3 regions of the Spirillospora sp. CA-108201 genome follow, and region 1 is predicted to be linked to each of the others. Evidence: riboswitches for the same ligand, from Rfam matches in the RefSeq annotation. Region 1 holds a riboswitch; each other region holds the start of a gene.

Region 1 (4,204 bases):
TGGTGTAGGGCAGGACGACGAAGCCGTCGTCGACGAGCTGCTCGGCGGCCTCGACCAGTTCGATGGGGTCGGGCAGCAGCGTGCGCTCGTCGGCGATCACCTCCAGCTTGACCCAGTTCGTCCCGAGCGCCTCCCGGGCGAGCTTGGCCGTCAGGACGGCCTCGCCCGCGGTGAAGCAGCCGGCGGTGTTCGGCAGCACACGGATGCCGCACTCGGTCAGCACGTCCAGCACCGAGCCGCGCGCGGACGGGTCCACCCGGCGCATCGCGACCGTGGTGAGCGCCGTCCCGGACGCGGTCAGCGCCTCGCGCAGCACCGCCATGCTGGGCGCCCCGCCCGTTCCCATGATCAGCCGCGAGCCCAGCTCCTCGCCCGCGATGACCAGCCCGTCGGTGTCGTTCATCCTCAGCCTCCCTGGACCGCGGTCAGCACTTCGATGCGGTCGGCGTCCCGCAGGGGCGTGGTCGCCCACGCCGAGCGCCGGACGACCTCGTCGTTCAGCGCCGCCGCCACGCCCGTCGCGGCGGCCGTGACGGACGCGACGACCTCGGCCACGCTCGCGCCGTCGGGCAGCTCGCGCGGCTCACCGTTGACGATCACCTTCATGCGCTCACCTCGGGGGAGAAGCGGTCGGGGGCGAACGGCCCGGCGACCTCGGGGACGGGCCCGTCCAGCAGCATCGCGGACAGGATGTCGGCGCTCACCGGCGTGAGCAGGATGCCGTTGCGGAAGTGCCCGGTGCCGACGAGCAGCCCGGGCAGCGCGGTCGGCCCCATCACCGGCGCGTTGTCGGGGGAGCCGGGCCGCAGCCCGGCGGTGACCTCGGCGAACTCCAGCTCGGTGATGCCCGGCAGCAGCTCGCGGGCGTCGCGCAGCAGCTCCCACAGCCCGCCCGCGGTGACGCGCGTGTCGAAGCCCAGCTCCTCCTGCGTGGCGCCGAGGACGATCTCCCCGTCCGCGCGCGGCACCAGGTAGACCGACGAGCCCCGGACGAGGCCGCGGGTCGAGCGCCGCAGGAAGGGCGTGCGGGTGCGCAGCCGGATCACCTGGCCCTTGACCGGGCGGACGGGTGGAACGGTCCCGGGGGGCAGGCCGCCGAGGTCGCCCGACCACGGCCCGGCCGCCAGCAGCACCCGGTCCGCGCGGATCACGGTGCCGTCGTCCAGTCCCACGCCGGCGGCGGCGTCGTTCTCGACGACGACGCGCTCGGCCCGGCGCCGGACGAGCCGGACCCCCAGCCGCTCGCACGCCGCCAGCAGCGCCGGGGCGAGCCTGCGGGGGTCGACCGAGCCGTCCTCGGGGGCGAGCAGGCCGCCGCGCACGCCGGGCGCGAGCATCGGCTCCAGCCGCCGGCACTCGCGGCCGGTGAGCGCCTCGGCGGGGATGCCCAGGTCCTCCTGGAATCGGCGCAGGTCGTCCAGGTGCCGCAGGTCGTCGGAGTCGAAGGCGACCTCGATGATCCCGTCGGTGCGGTAGCCGGTCTCCAGCCCGGTCAGCTCCTCCAGTTCGGCGACGAACGCGCCGTACCGGTCGCGGGAGGCGAGGCCGAGCCGCAGCAGCGGCTCCTCGCCGTAGGTCAGCTCGCTGACCGGGGTGAGCATGCCCGCCGCGACGGAGGAGGCCCCGGACGCGGGCGCGGGGTCGACGAGGGTGACGGCGGCGCCGCCGGCGGCGGTGCGCCAGGCGGTGGCCAGGCCGACCACCCCGGCGCCGATGATGACGATCTGCATGCGCGCTCCCTTCGCCGGCATGATCCGGATCAGGTCGTGGCGGTCGGCGGCCCGTTCAGCCGCCCTCTCAGCCCGGTCGCACCGGACTCCCGCGCTCTGTGCTGTTCTGCTGTGCCGTTCTCCCGCCCCCACCTTACGACCTCGGCGAACCGGGCAACTGCCTGGACACCTGTCCACCCCTGGATCGCCGCCCGTTAGGGTGACCCCATGGAGAGGGTCATCGTCGTGGGCGGCGGGCTGGCCGGCGTGCGCGCCGTGGAGGCCCTGCGGAGCAAGGGGTACGAGGGCGCGCTGACCCTCGTGTCGGCGGAGCGGCACCGGCCCTACGACCGGCCGCCGCTGTCGAAGGCCGTCCTCGCGGGCGAGTCCGACGACACGACCGTCGACGCCGACTGGGACGCGCTGCGCTGCGAACTGCTGCTCGGCGAGCGCGCCACCGGCCTGCGGCTGGACGAGCCCGGACGCGGCGGGACGGTGGCGTCCACGGCGGGCGACCTGCCCTTCGACGGGCTCGTCATCGCGACCGGCGCGGCTCCGATCACGCTGCCGGGGGAGGGCCGCCAGCACGTGCTGCGCACCGTCGACGACGCCCGCGATCTGCGCGCCCGGCTCACCGCGGGCGCCCGCATCGTGATCGTCGGGGCGGGCTGGATCGGCGCCGAGGTCGCCACCGCCGCGGCCCGCCGCGGATGCGAGGTCACCGTCGTGGAGGCCGCCGACACCCCGCTGGCGGGCGCGATCGGGCCCGAGGTCGGCGCGCTCACCGCCCCCTGGTACACCGAGGCCGGCGTCGGGCTGCGGACCGGGATCAAGGTCGCGGAGGTGCGCGACGGCGGTCTCGCCCTCGCCGGGGGCGGCCGCGTCGAGGCCGACGAGGTGGTCGTCGGCGTCGGGGTCCGGCCCGTCCTGTCGTGGCTGGAGGGCTCCGGGCTGCTGCTGGAGCGCGGCGTCGTCACCGACGGCTCGTTCCGGACCTACATGGGCGAGGAGGACGCGGGGGCGCGGCGCCCCGACGTCGTGGCGGTCGGCGACTGCGCCGCCTGGTGGTCGCGCCGCTACGGGCGGCGGCTCCTCGTCGAGCACTGGGACACCGCGCTGAACGCGCCCGAGGTCGCCGCCGCGACGCTCCTCGGCGGGGACGCCGAGTACGACGCCGCCCCGTACTTCTGGTCGGAGCAGTTCGGTCGCATGGTCCAGTACGCGGGCGACCACTCGGCGTCCGAGCGGCTCGTGCGCCGGGGCGACCCGTCCGGCCGCAAGTGGGCGGCGGCGTGGCTGACCGGCGACCGCCTCGACGCGATCCTCACCGTCGACCGGCCCCGCGACCTGGTGCAGGCGAGGCGCGTGATCGCCGCGGGGACGCCGGTGGACCCGGAGATGATCGCCGATCCGGACGTGCCCGTCCGGCAGGCTGTTCGCGCAGAGCGATCGGAGAGGGCGTAACGGCTGTGCAGCGGGTTTGAGTCTTCCGAAGGCGTGGTAGCAAGGGGGCGTGACGCAGATGCACGCAACCGTTGACAGCGCACTGGACCCCCGCACCGACGCCCTGGCCGGCGAGTGGCTCTCCCTCCGGGAGACCGCCGAGAGACTCGGGATCAAGCCCAACCGGATCAAGCAGCTCATCCACGAGCACCGCATCCTCGCGGTGCGCCGGGGCGGGGAGCCGATGGTGCCCGCGGCCTTCATCAAGGACGGCCAGGTCATCAAGGGGCTCCCCGGCACGCTGACGCTCCTGTCGGACGCCGGCTTCGACGACGCCGAGACGATCCGGTGGCTGTTCACGGCCGACGACACCCTGCCGGGGACGCCGGTGGACGCGCTCACCGAGAACCGGGGGACCGAGGTCCGCCGCCGCGCCCAGGCGCTCGCCTTCTAGCCCGCCGCCGGCGGAGTACGACGCACGTGACACGATCGCGGAGTCGCGCGCGGCGGGTCACCCGCGCGCGCGACTCCGTGGTCATCTCTGGAAAGGACGTTCCCCGGCCGTGTCCAGGCACCTCCCCACCGAGCGCGCCGTGGCGCTGCGCGCCCGGCTGAGCCGCGCCCGCCTCTACCTCTGCACGGACGCGCGGGAGCGCCAGGGAGACCTGGCGGCCTTCCTGGACGCGGTGCTCGCGAACGGGGTCGACATCGTCCAGCTCCGCCAGAAGGGCCTGGAGGCCCGGCAGGAGACGGCCCACCTGGAGGTGTTCCGGGCGGCGTGCGAGCGGCACGGGGCGCTGCTGGCCGTCAACGACCGGGCCGACATCGCGCACGCGGTCGGCGCGGACGTCCTGCACCTCGGCCAGGACGACCTGCCGGTGCCCGCCGCCCGCGCGATCGTCGGCGGCGACATGCTGATCGGCCGGTCGACGCACTCGGGCGAGCAGGCGTCGGCGGCGGCCGCCGAGCCCGGCGCCGACTACTTCTGCGCGGGCCCGGTGTGGCCCACGCCGACCAAGCCCGGCCGCGCCGCCCCCGGCCCCAAGCTGCTG
Region 2 (4,204 bases), 1.4 Mb from region 1:
CCCGTCCCCGAGACGAGCTGACCGGGCCCTAGCTGACCGGCCCCTGGCGGACCCCGCCCGGCGCCACGCCGGCGGCGCTGAGCGACAGCAGCCGGGCGGCGGCGTCCGGGTCGCGCTCGGCGACCGTCGCGATCGCGCCCGCGAGCCGCAGCACGTCGCCGAACGCCGCGCCGGCGGGCGCGTCCCCGGCGCGCTGCGCGCGGACGAGCAGCGCTTCGCCCGCCTCGGACATGGCCGCCCGGGAGCCGAAGGGGTCCAGCCGGGGGTCGCGCAGCGACACCATCGCCGAGGCCGCCATGCCCGGGAAGGCGGTGATCTCCGAGACGAACGTCCGGAGCCAGGTCAGCAGGGCCTCGCCGGGGAAGGGGGAGTCCAGCAGGTCGCGGGCGGCCGAGGCCAGTCCGGTGTAGACGTCGGCGAGCACCGCCTCCAGGAGGTCCTGGCGGGTGGGGAAGTGGCGGTAGAGCGTGCCGATGCCGACGCCCGCGAGCCGCGCGACGCCCTCGAGGGAGGCGCCCGCGCCCTGGGCCTGGAAGGTCTCGCGCGCCGCGGCGAGCAGCCGCGCGCGATTGCGGCGCACGTCGGCCCGCACCGGGCGCGCCCTCGGCGTGTCGTCGCTGGTCACCTGCGTCTTCGATCCTTCCCGGGGGTGGAACGGGCCTGCGGCGATCGGGAGGATCCGCGGCTTTGGAACGGTCCTTAGATTCTATCCGCGTCGCCGCCGCGACCCGCGCCCGGATGCGCCCGGACCCGCCGCGCGCCCTGCGCGGCGGGTCCGGCCGCGGCCCCCCGGGGGCGGTCAGGCGTCGGCGCGCGTGACCGGGAGGTTCAGCCGGCCGCCGGCGGCCCTGAACTCCTCGGCCTTCTCCCGCATCCCGGCGGCGAGGGCCTCCCCGTCGGCGAGGCCGCGCTCGGCCGCGAACCGCCGCACGTCCCGCGTGATCTTCATGGAGCAGAAGTGCGGGCCGCACATCGAGCAGAAGTGCGCGGTCTTCGCCGGCGCCGCCGGGAGCGTCGCGTCATGGAAGGCGCGGGCGGTGCCCGGGTCCAGGGACAGGTTGAACTGGTCCTCCCAGCGGAAGTCGAACCGCGCCTCCGACAGCGCGTCGTCCCACGCCTGCGCGCCGGGATGGCCCTTGGCGAGGTCGGCGGCGTGCGCCGCGATCTTGTAGGCGATCACGCCGGCCTTGACGTCCTCGCGGTCCGGCAGCCCGAGATGCTCCTTCGGGGTGACATAGCAGAGCATCGCGGTGCCGTGCCAGCCGATCATCGCCGCGCCGATGGCCGAGGTGATGTGGTCGTAGCCGGGCGCGATGTCGGTGGTCAGCGGTCCGAGCGTGTAGAAGGGCGCCCCGTCGCACCACTCCTGCTGCAGGTCCACGTTCTCCTTGATCTTGTGCATCGGGACGTGCCCGGGGCCCTCGTTCATCACCTGGTTGCCGAACCGCGCCGCGATCCGCGTCAGCTCGCCCTGGGTGCGCAGCTCGGCGAACTGGGCCTCGTCGTTGGCGTCCGCAATGGAGCCGGGCCGCAGCCCGTCCCCGAGCGACCAGGTCACGTCGTAGGCGGCGAAGATCTCGCACAGCTCCTCGAAGCGGGTGTAGAGGAAGTTCTCCTCGTGGTGCGCCAGGCACCACGCCGCCATGATCGATCCGCCCCGCGACACGATCCCCGTCCTGCGCCGCGCCGTCAGCGGCACGTAGGACAGCAGCACCCCGGCGTGGACGGTCATGTAGTCCACCCCCTGCTCCGCCTGCTCGATCACGGTGTCGCGGAAGACCTCGTAGGTGAGCTCCGCGGGGTCGCCGCCGACCTTCTCCACCGCCTGGTACAGCGGGACGGTCCCGACCGGCACGGGCGAGTTGCGCAGGATCCACTCGCGCGTGGTGTGGATGTCGCGGCCCGTCGACAGATCCATGATCGTGTCGGCGCCCCAGCGGGTCGCCCAGGTCATCTTCTCGACCTCGTCCTCGATCGAGGAGGCGACCGCCGAGTTGCCGATGTTGGCGTTGACCTTGACGAGGAAGTTGCGCCCGATGACCATCGGCTCGATCTCGGGATGGTTGACGTTGGCGGGCAGCACCGCGCGCCCGGCGGCGAGCTCGTCGCGGACGAACTCGGGGGCCACGCCCTCGCGCAGCGCGGCGAACTCCATCTCCGGCGTGATCTCCCCGCGCCGCGCGTAGGCGCGCTGGGTCACCGCGCCGCCGGTGGCGCGCCGCGGGCGCCGCGGCAGGGCGCCCTCGCCGTCGGCCAGGGGGAGGCGTCCTCCCGCGCCCCCGGGCGGCGCGGGGGACGACGGCCGGCGCCCGTCGTCCTCGGGGCGCGCCGCCCGCCCCTCGTAGGGGGCGGTGTCGCCGCGCTCGGCGATCCAGGCCTCCCGCAGCGGCGGCAGCCCCCCGCGTACGTCGGTCTGCTGCTCGGGGTCGGTGTACGGCCCTGACGTGTCGTACAGGACGACGGCGTCGCCGTTGGTCAGCGGCACCTCCCGCATCGGGACCCGGATCTCCGGGCGGGAGCCCTGGAGGTAGGTCTTGCGGGCAGCTGGAACCACAGGTTCGGTCATGACGACTCGATCTCTCCCTACGCCGGCATTACCCGGTCAGGTTCATGCGGTCAGCGGCCGTCCCAGCCGCTATCTCAGCCCGGTTCGCCGGGCCCCCGCGATCTGTCGCCACGACGTTAACCCGGGCCGCCCCGGTTGCCGCAACCGCCGCCCATGGGCTAGAACGCGCCCGCGCGGAGCGCGACGGGCAGGGCGAGGACCAGGGTGCGGAGCGGCTCCGGGGCGGACGGCGACCGCTCCAGCTCCACGGGGGCCCCGCCGTCGCCGCCGCCGTTCCGCAGCGTGGCGGAGCGGCGGCCGTCGATGCCGGTGACGACGTGGCCGTCGGCCGTCGCGCGGGTGCTGCCGAGAAGCGTCCCGCCGGTGGTGTGGAAGGACGGCTCGCGGCTGCCGCGCACGTATCCGAGGGGGCGGCCGTCCGCGTCGAGGACGCGCACGCGGTCGCGGCCCGGCAGCCGGGACGGGCCCCGGACCACCAGCAGCACCGAGGCATGGGGGTCGCGCAGCACGATGGTCCGGCCGCCGCTCCGTCCGCAGGGCACGGCGAGGACCGCGCCGGCGCCCGGTTCGCGGTACCGGCCCGCGCCGTCCACGACGACGTGGCGGGCTCGGACCAGGGCGCCGTCCTGAGGCGGCGGCACCTCCCCGCCCTCGTCGTCGACGACGCACCAGCGGGCGCCGAGGACGTCCGCGGTCGCGGTCCGGACGGCCGGGAGCCAGCCGGACGGAAGCGACCCGCCCCTGAGCAGGGTCGCCGACCTCCCGTCGACCTCGGCGACGGCCTCGACGCCCGGCGCCCGCTCCGGGTCGAACCAGAGCGTCCACACCGGGTCGCCGACGGGCCACCTGATCCCCACCGCGTCCACGGCCTCGGCCGGGACGGCGGCCTCACGCCCGCCGCGGCGCAGGCCCACGCCCTTCTCGCCGATGGTCACGATCAGGCGGGTCCGGTGCAGGCGGGCGGCCCAGAGGGCGGCGAGGAGGCAGCCGACGCCGCAGAGCGCCAGGGCCTGGCGGGCCCGGTCGGGCTCGAAGATCACGAGGGCGGCGCCGGCCGCCGCCGCGGCGAGCAGGACGCGCAGCGGCCGCCGGTAGGCGCGCGCGCCCAGCGTCATCCGGAGTTCGGGCGGGGGGACGGCGGGCGGGGGGACAGAAGGCGGGGGGACGGACAACTGTCGGCCCTTCGTGACGGGGTCTGCAGAACTATAGGACGGGCCTCCGGCCCCGCCGAGGGCTGCCCGAGAAGATCATCCGGCCGGGGCGCCGGCCGCTGCGCGGAGATCGCGCCGGTGGGGGACAATGGGCGCGTGCTGACGGTGCCCCGGGTCGACGTGACGGTGAAGGACGCCCTCGCGGCGTCGGCGCTGGCGGGGGCCGCGGCCGCGGCCGCCCTGCTGTGGCCGGGCGTCCGGGACCTGGACGCGGCGGGCGCGCTGCTGCTGGTCGCGGCGCATGTCCCGCTCGCGGTGATCCGGCGGTGGCCGACCCCGGCCCTGCTCGCGCTGGTGGTCCTGGTGCTGCCCTACCACCTGGCGCAGTACCAGCACCACGCGCTGGTGCCCGCCGAGGTGGTCGCGCTGTTCGCCTACGCGGTGCTCGGGCGCCGGGTGCGCCTCGTCCTCGGCGTCGTCGCGTTCC
Region 3 (4,204 bases), 2.9 Mb from region 1:
GAGCCCGCAGGGGCAGCCCGCGGCGTACGTCCGGGAAGAGGGCGTGAGCGGCGCGAAGAAGGCCCTGCGCGTCATGAACCAGAACAGCCAGACCCAGGCGGAGCGCAAGCTGTCGATCCTCCGCCCGGACGGCATGCCGTACTTCCTGTTCTACAAGCCGTACGGGTTCGTGGGCACGCCCACGATGCAGGTGCTGACCCCGCAGGGCGGGCTGATCGGGTACCTGCGCAAGCGGGCGATGCGCGGCTGGGAGATCCTCGACCCCTGCGAGCGGCAGTTCGGCTACTACGAGCTGCTGAGCGGCCGGATCACCGACTGGCAGCAGCAGGAGCTCGCCCGGATCCAGCGCGGCTTCGCCGGGATGGGCGATCTCTTCTCCCAGGTGTTCACCGGGGCCGACCGCTACGTCCTGCGCATGCACGTCCAGCCGCAGGAGCCGATGCGCACGCTCGTGCTGGCCTGCCCGCTGGCGTTCGACACCGCCGTCTCCCAGAACCGGAGCGTCGGCGGCCTGTTCTGACCGCCCGCCGTCCGCGCCGGGGGACGGGTCAGGCCCCGGCGGGCGCCGGGGCCTGACGTCGGAGTGGTGAACCGGGCCGGAACGGGGATGGCCGGTTCGGATGGATCGATGGAGTGGGACGGGTCAGCGGACCTTCGGGACGTTGCCGAAGACGGGGCCGATCTGGCTCCAGCGGTGCAGCTGGCAGCCGTCATCGCGGGTGAACGTGGTGTCGATCCGCTTGCCCTGCCAGGTGCCCTTGACCGTGGCGATCTCCGGACCGCCGTAGATCTTGGTGCACATCTGGTCCTTGGGGACGGGTTGGAAGGGTTCCTTGACCTTGGTGAGCGCCGCGCAGGCGCCCGCCGCCTGGGGATGGTCTCCGCCGGGCGGGTCGCAGGTCAGCCGCCAGGTCTTGGCGGGCGCCTCCTTGGAGGCCTTGACCTGCACGGTGAGCGTTTCCGCCGAGGAGCCGGACGGCTGCACGGACGTCGTGCCCGAAGGCGCTCCGGCGGAGTTTCCGTTTGCCTGTTCGTCGCCGCAGGCGGCCGTGGACAGGAGCATGGCCAGCCCGGGCGCCGCGAAAAGGAGCGTCCGATACCGCATGCGTGATTCGACGCAGGGGGGCTTCGCGCGGTTCCATGGAGGTGTGATGAATTTCGGGGAAGACGTACCGGCCGTGGTCGCCGCGGACGTTCCGCAGGACGGCTACCTGCTGGACGTCCGGGAGCAGGACGAGTGGGACGCGGGCCACGCGCCCGCCGCGGTCCACATCCCCATGCGCCAGCTCGGCGACCGCGCGGGGGAGGTCCCGCGCGACCGGGAGGTCTACGTGATCTGCCGGTCCGGGGCGCGGTCCGCGCAGGTCACGTCCGCGCTGAACCAGGCCGGGTGGCTGGCGAGGAACGTCGGCGACGGCATGCACGGGTGGGCCGACGCCGGGCGTCCGATGGAGGGCGCGGGCGACGGACCGCCCTACGTCGCGTGATCTGACCGGCCGTCGAGGGATCTGACCCGGATGCCCTCTTTTGGGGCGTGACGGGCGGTTGTACGATCGGGCCTGACCGATACCCGCGGGAGCTCGGGCCACAGCCGGGCTGAGAGGGCGGCCTTCGAGGCGTCGCCGACCGCATGAACCTGTCCGGGTAATGCCGGCGTAGGGAGCGTGTCCCGTGACGTCCGATGTCGAAAAGCGCCCGCAGGGCGAGCGCGCCCGCGACGAGGTCCCGTTCACCCTCGACGAGCCCGCCCCCAAGGTCCTCGGATTCTGGGACCAGAGCGCCTTCTGGGGGAACCTCGGCGTCAGCCTCCTGGCCTTCTCCGGCGCCTACACCGTCCTCGCGCCGGACGCCGACGGCCGGCCGACGATCTCGATCATGGCGGGCATCGTCGCGATGGCCGTCGGGACGGCCCTCGGCGGGCTGATGCTCGGCCTCGCCGCCGTGCCCGGCGCGCGCACCGGGCAGCCGGCGATGGTGCTGCTGCGCGGCCTGTTCGGCGCGAAGCTGTCGTACGCGCCGACCGTCCTCAACATCGCCCAGCTCGTCGGCTGGGGGACGTTCGAGCTGATCGTCATCGCCGACGCGGCCCGCGAGCTGTGGGACGGCGTCCCGCGCTGGGGCTACGTGGTCGCCGCCGGCGCGCTCACGACCGTGCTGACGGTCTGGCCGCTCGGCTCGGTCCGGCTGCTGCGCCGCTACGTGACCGTCGCGGTGGCGGTCGCGCTCGTGTACTTCTACGTCCGGCTCGTCCGGGAGCCGCTGCCCGACCTGACGGAGGGCTCGTGGGGCGGGTTCTGGCTCGGCGCGGACGCCGCGCTGGCCGTGTCGATCTCCTGGGTCCCGGTCGCCGCCGACTACACCCGGCACGCGCGCACCGAGCGGGGGGCGTTCGGCGCCGCGGCCGTCGGCTACTCCGTCACGCAGATCGTCGCCTACGTCCTCGGGCTGCTCGCGCTGGCGCTGGTCGCGGGCGACTCCGGCAGGATCTTCGACCCGTTCCTCGGCGCCTCGCTGGGCGTGGTGTTCTTCGCGGTGTTCGTGCTGCGGGAGGCCGACCAGTCGTTCGCCGACACCTACTCCACGGCGGTGTCGATCCAGAACCTGTTCCCCCGGGCCGACCGCCGGGTGCTGAGCGTCGCCCTCGGCATCGGCATCACCGTGCTCGCGCTGGTGCTGGACATCGGCGACTACGCCGGCTTCCTGTCGCTGATCGGGTCGGTGTTCGTGCCGATGCTCGGCGTCCTGGCCGCCGACTTCTTCCTCGGCCGCCGCCGGGCGGGCGGCTGGGACGTCTCGCGGACGGCGCCGTCCCGCTGGGGCATGATCGGGGCATGGGCGGTCGGGTTCGTCGTCTACCAACTCGTCAACCCGGGAACGGTCGCCCGCTGGGCCGGTTTCTGGTCCGGCGTCCGGGACGCGCTGCACTTCACGCCGCAGACGTGGATGAGCGCCTCGCTGCTGTCGTTCCTGGTGGCAGGGGTCGCGGCCCTGCTCATCGGTAGGCTTACCAGACGGTAAGGTTTGGGTCGAAAGCAAGTTTCGGCGCAAGTTGCCCGGCGGTGGGCCGGAGTCCGGTGGCACGATGACAGACGTGTATGAGCACGTGCACGATCCGATCGCGCGGGCCGTCATCGAGAGCGCCGCCGACGCGATCGTGGCCGTGGACCAGCGGCACCGGGTCACCGTGTGGAACCCGGCGGCCGAGCGCATGTTCGGCTGGACGGCCGAGCAGGTGCTCGGCCGGGTCCCGCCCATCGTCCCCGACGAGCTCAAGGCCGAGCACAACGCCGTCCAGGAGAGGCTCCTCACCCGGCGCGGCGGCGAGGGCGACGGCGGGCAGATCTCGATCGCCACCCGCCGCTTCCACCGCGACGGCCGGCTCATCGACGTGCGCATCGACACGAGTCTGCTGAAGGACCCGAACGGCACGCTGCTCGGCTGGGTCGGGGTGTACCACCCCGTCGAGGACGACGAGATCCTCCAGCACCGGATGACCGAGCGGGCCCGGCTCGTCCGGCGGCTGAACGACATCGTCGCCGACCTCGGCGCCGAACTCGACCTCGCCGTGGTGCTCGACCGGATCACCTCCGCGCTCATCGAGCTGACCGGCGCCGACGCCGGCGGATTCGTCAAGATCGAGGGCGAGCGGCTGCGGCTGGTCAGCATGTCCGGGCTGCCGGAGCGGATGCGCGGCCGGCGCGCCGAGCTGCGGCCGAGCCTGGTCGGGGAGCTGCTGCGGTCGGGCAAGACCGTCAAGCTCGCGACGGGCGAGCGGCGCCTCGGCGACCTGATCTGGTCGGAGCTGCCCGGCCTGCACACGATCGCCCTCGGCCTGTCGTACCTGCAGAACCGGCCGTACGGCGCGCTGTACGCGCTCTTCTCCGGCCGCAAGGTCGGGCACACCGAGCTCGAACTGCTGGAACTGCTCGCCGGGCACGCCGGCGTCGCGGTCGGCAACGCCGTCGCCTACGCGGAGGTCGTCCGGCAGCGGGCGCACGAGCGCGCCGTCATCGACTCCAGCGCCGACGGCATCGCGGTGCTGGACCACGACCTCGTCGTCCGGCACTGGAACAACGCCGCGCACACCCTGACCGGCATCCCGCCGGAGGAGGCGATCGGGCGCCCGCTGCCGTTCGGCATGCCCGCGCTCGGCGAGATGCTCACGTTCCGCCTGGAGTCGGGGACGTGGCTGAACGTGCTGGCC

The links. A riboswitch is a leader RNA that binds a small molecule or an ion and turns the genes downstream of it on or off. The one in region 1 is predicted to bind thiamine pyrophosphate.
Region 2: it holds a riboswitch for thiamine pyrophosphate, as region 1 does, so the genes downstream of both, thiC (phosphomethylpyrimidine synthase ThiC) here and thiO (glycine oxidase ThiO) in region 1, are expected to answer to the same signal.
Region 3: it holds a riboswitch for thiamine pyrophosphate, as region 1 does, so the genes downstream of both, ACQEU6_RS28615 (purine-cytosine permease family protein) here and thiO (glycine oxidase ThiO) in region 1, are expected to answer to the same signal.

The regions. Positions count from the first base shown of each region.
Region 1 is NZ_JBNJNE010000001.1:3,074,680-3,078,883, reverse strand. It holds gene ACQEU6_RS15005 (thiazole synthase) at 1-403, opposite strand, end outside; gene thiS (sulfur carrier protein ThiS) at 406-606, opposite strand; gene thiO (glycine oxidase ThiO) at 603-1,730, opposite strand; TPP riboswitch at 1,720-1,833, opposite strand; gene ACQEU6_RS14990 (NAD(P)/FAD-dependent oxidoreductase) at 1,938-3,173, shown strand; gene ACQEU6_RS14985 (Rv2175c family DNA-binding protein) at 3,232-3,606, shown strand; gene thiE (thiamine phosphate synthase) at 3,716-4,204, shown strand, end outside.
Region 2 is NZ_JBNJNE010000001.1:1,684,893-1,689,096, reverse strand. It holds gene ACQEU6_RS08290 (metallophosphoesterase family protein) at 1-21, shown strand, start outside; gene ACQEU6_RS08285 (TetR/AcrR family transcriptional regulator) at 29-625, opposite strand; gene thiC (phosphomethylpyrimidine synthase ThiC) at 800-2,566, opposite strand; TPP riboswitch at 2,562-2,675, opposite strand; gene ACQEU6_RS08275 (hypothetical protein) at 2,725-3,681, opposite strand; gene ACQEU6_RS08270 (sensor histidine kinase) at 3,874-4,204, shown strand, end outside.
Region 3 is NZ_JBNJNE010000001.1:5,946,108-5,950,311, reverse strand. It holds gene ACQEU6_RS28630 (LURP-one-related/scramblase family protein) at 1-520, shown strand, start outside; gene ACQEU6_RS28625 (SSI family serine proteinase inhibitor) at 644-1,105, opposite strand; gene ACQEU6_RS28620 (rhodanese-like domain-containing protein) at 1,152-1,487, shown strand; TPP riboswitch at 1,563-1,679, shown strand; gene ACQEU6_RS28615 (purine-cytosine permease family protein) at 1,672-3,018, shown strand; gene ACQEU6_RS28610 (sensor histidine kinase) at 3,083-4,204, shown strand, end outside.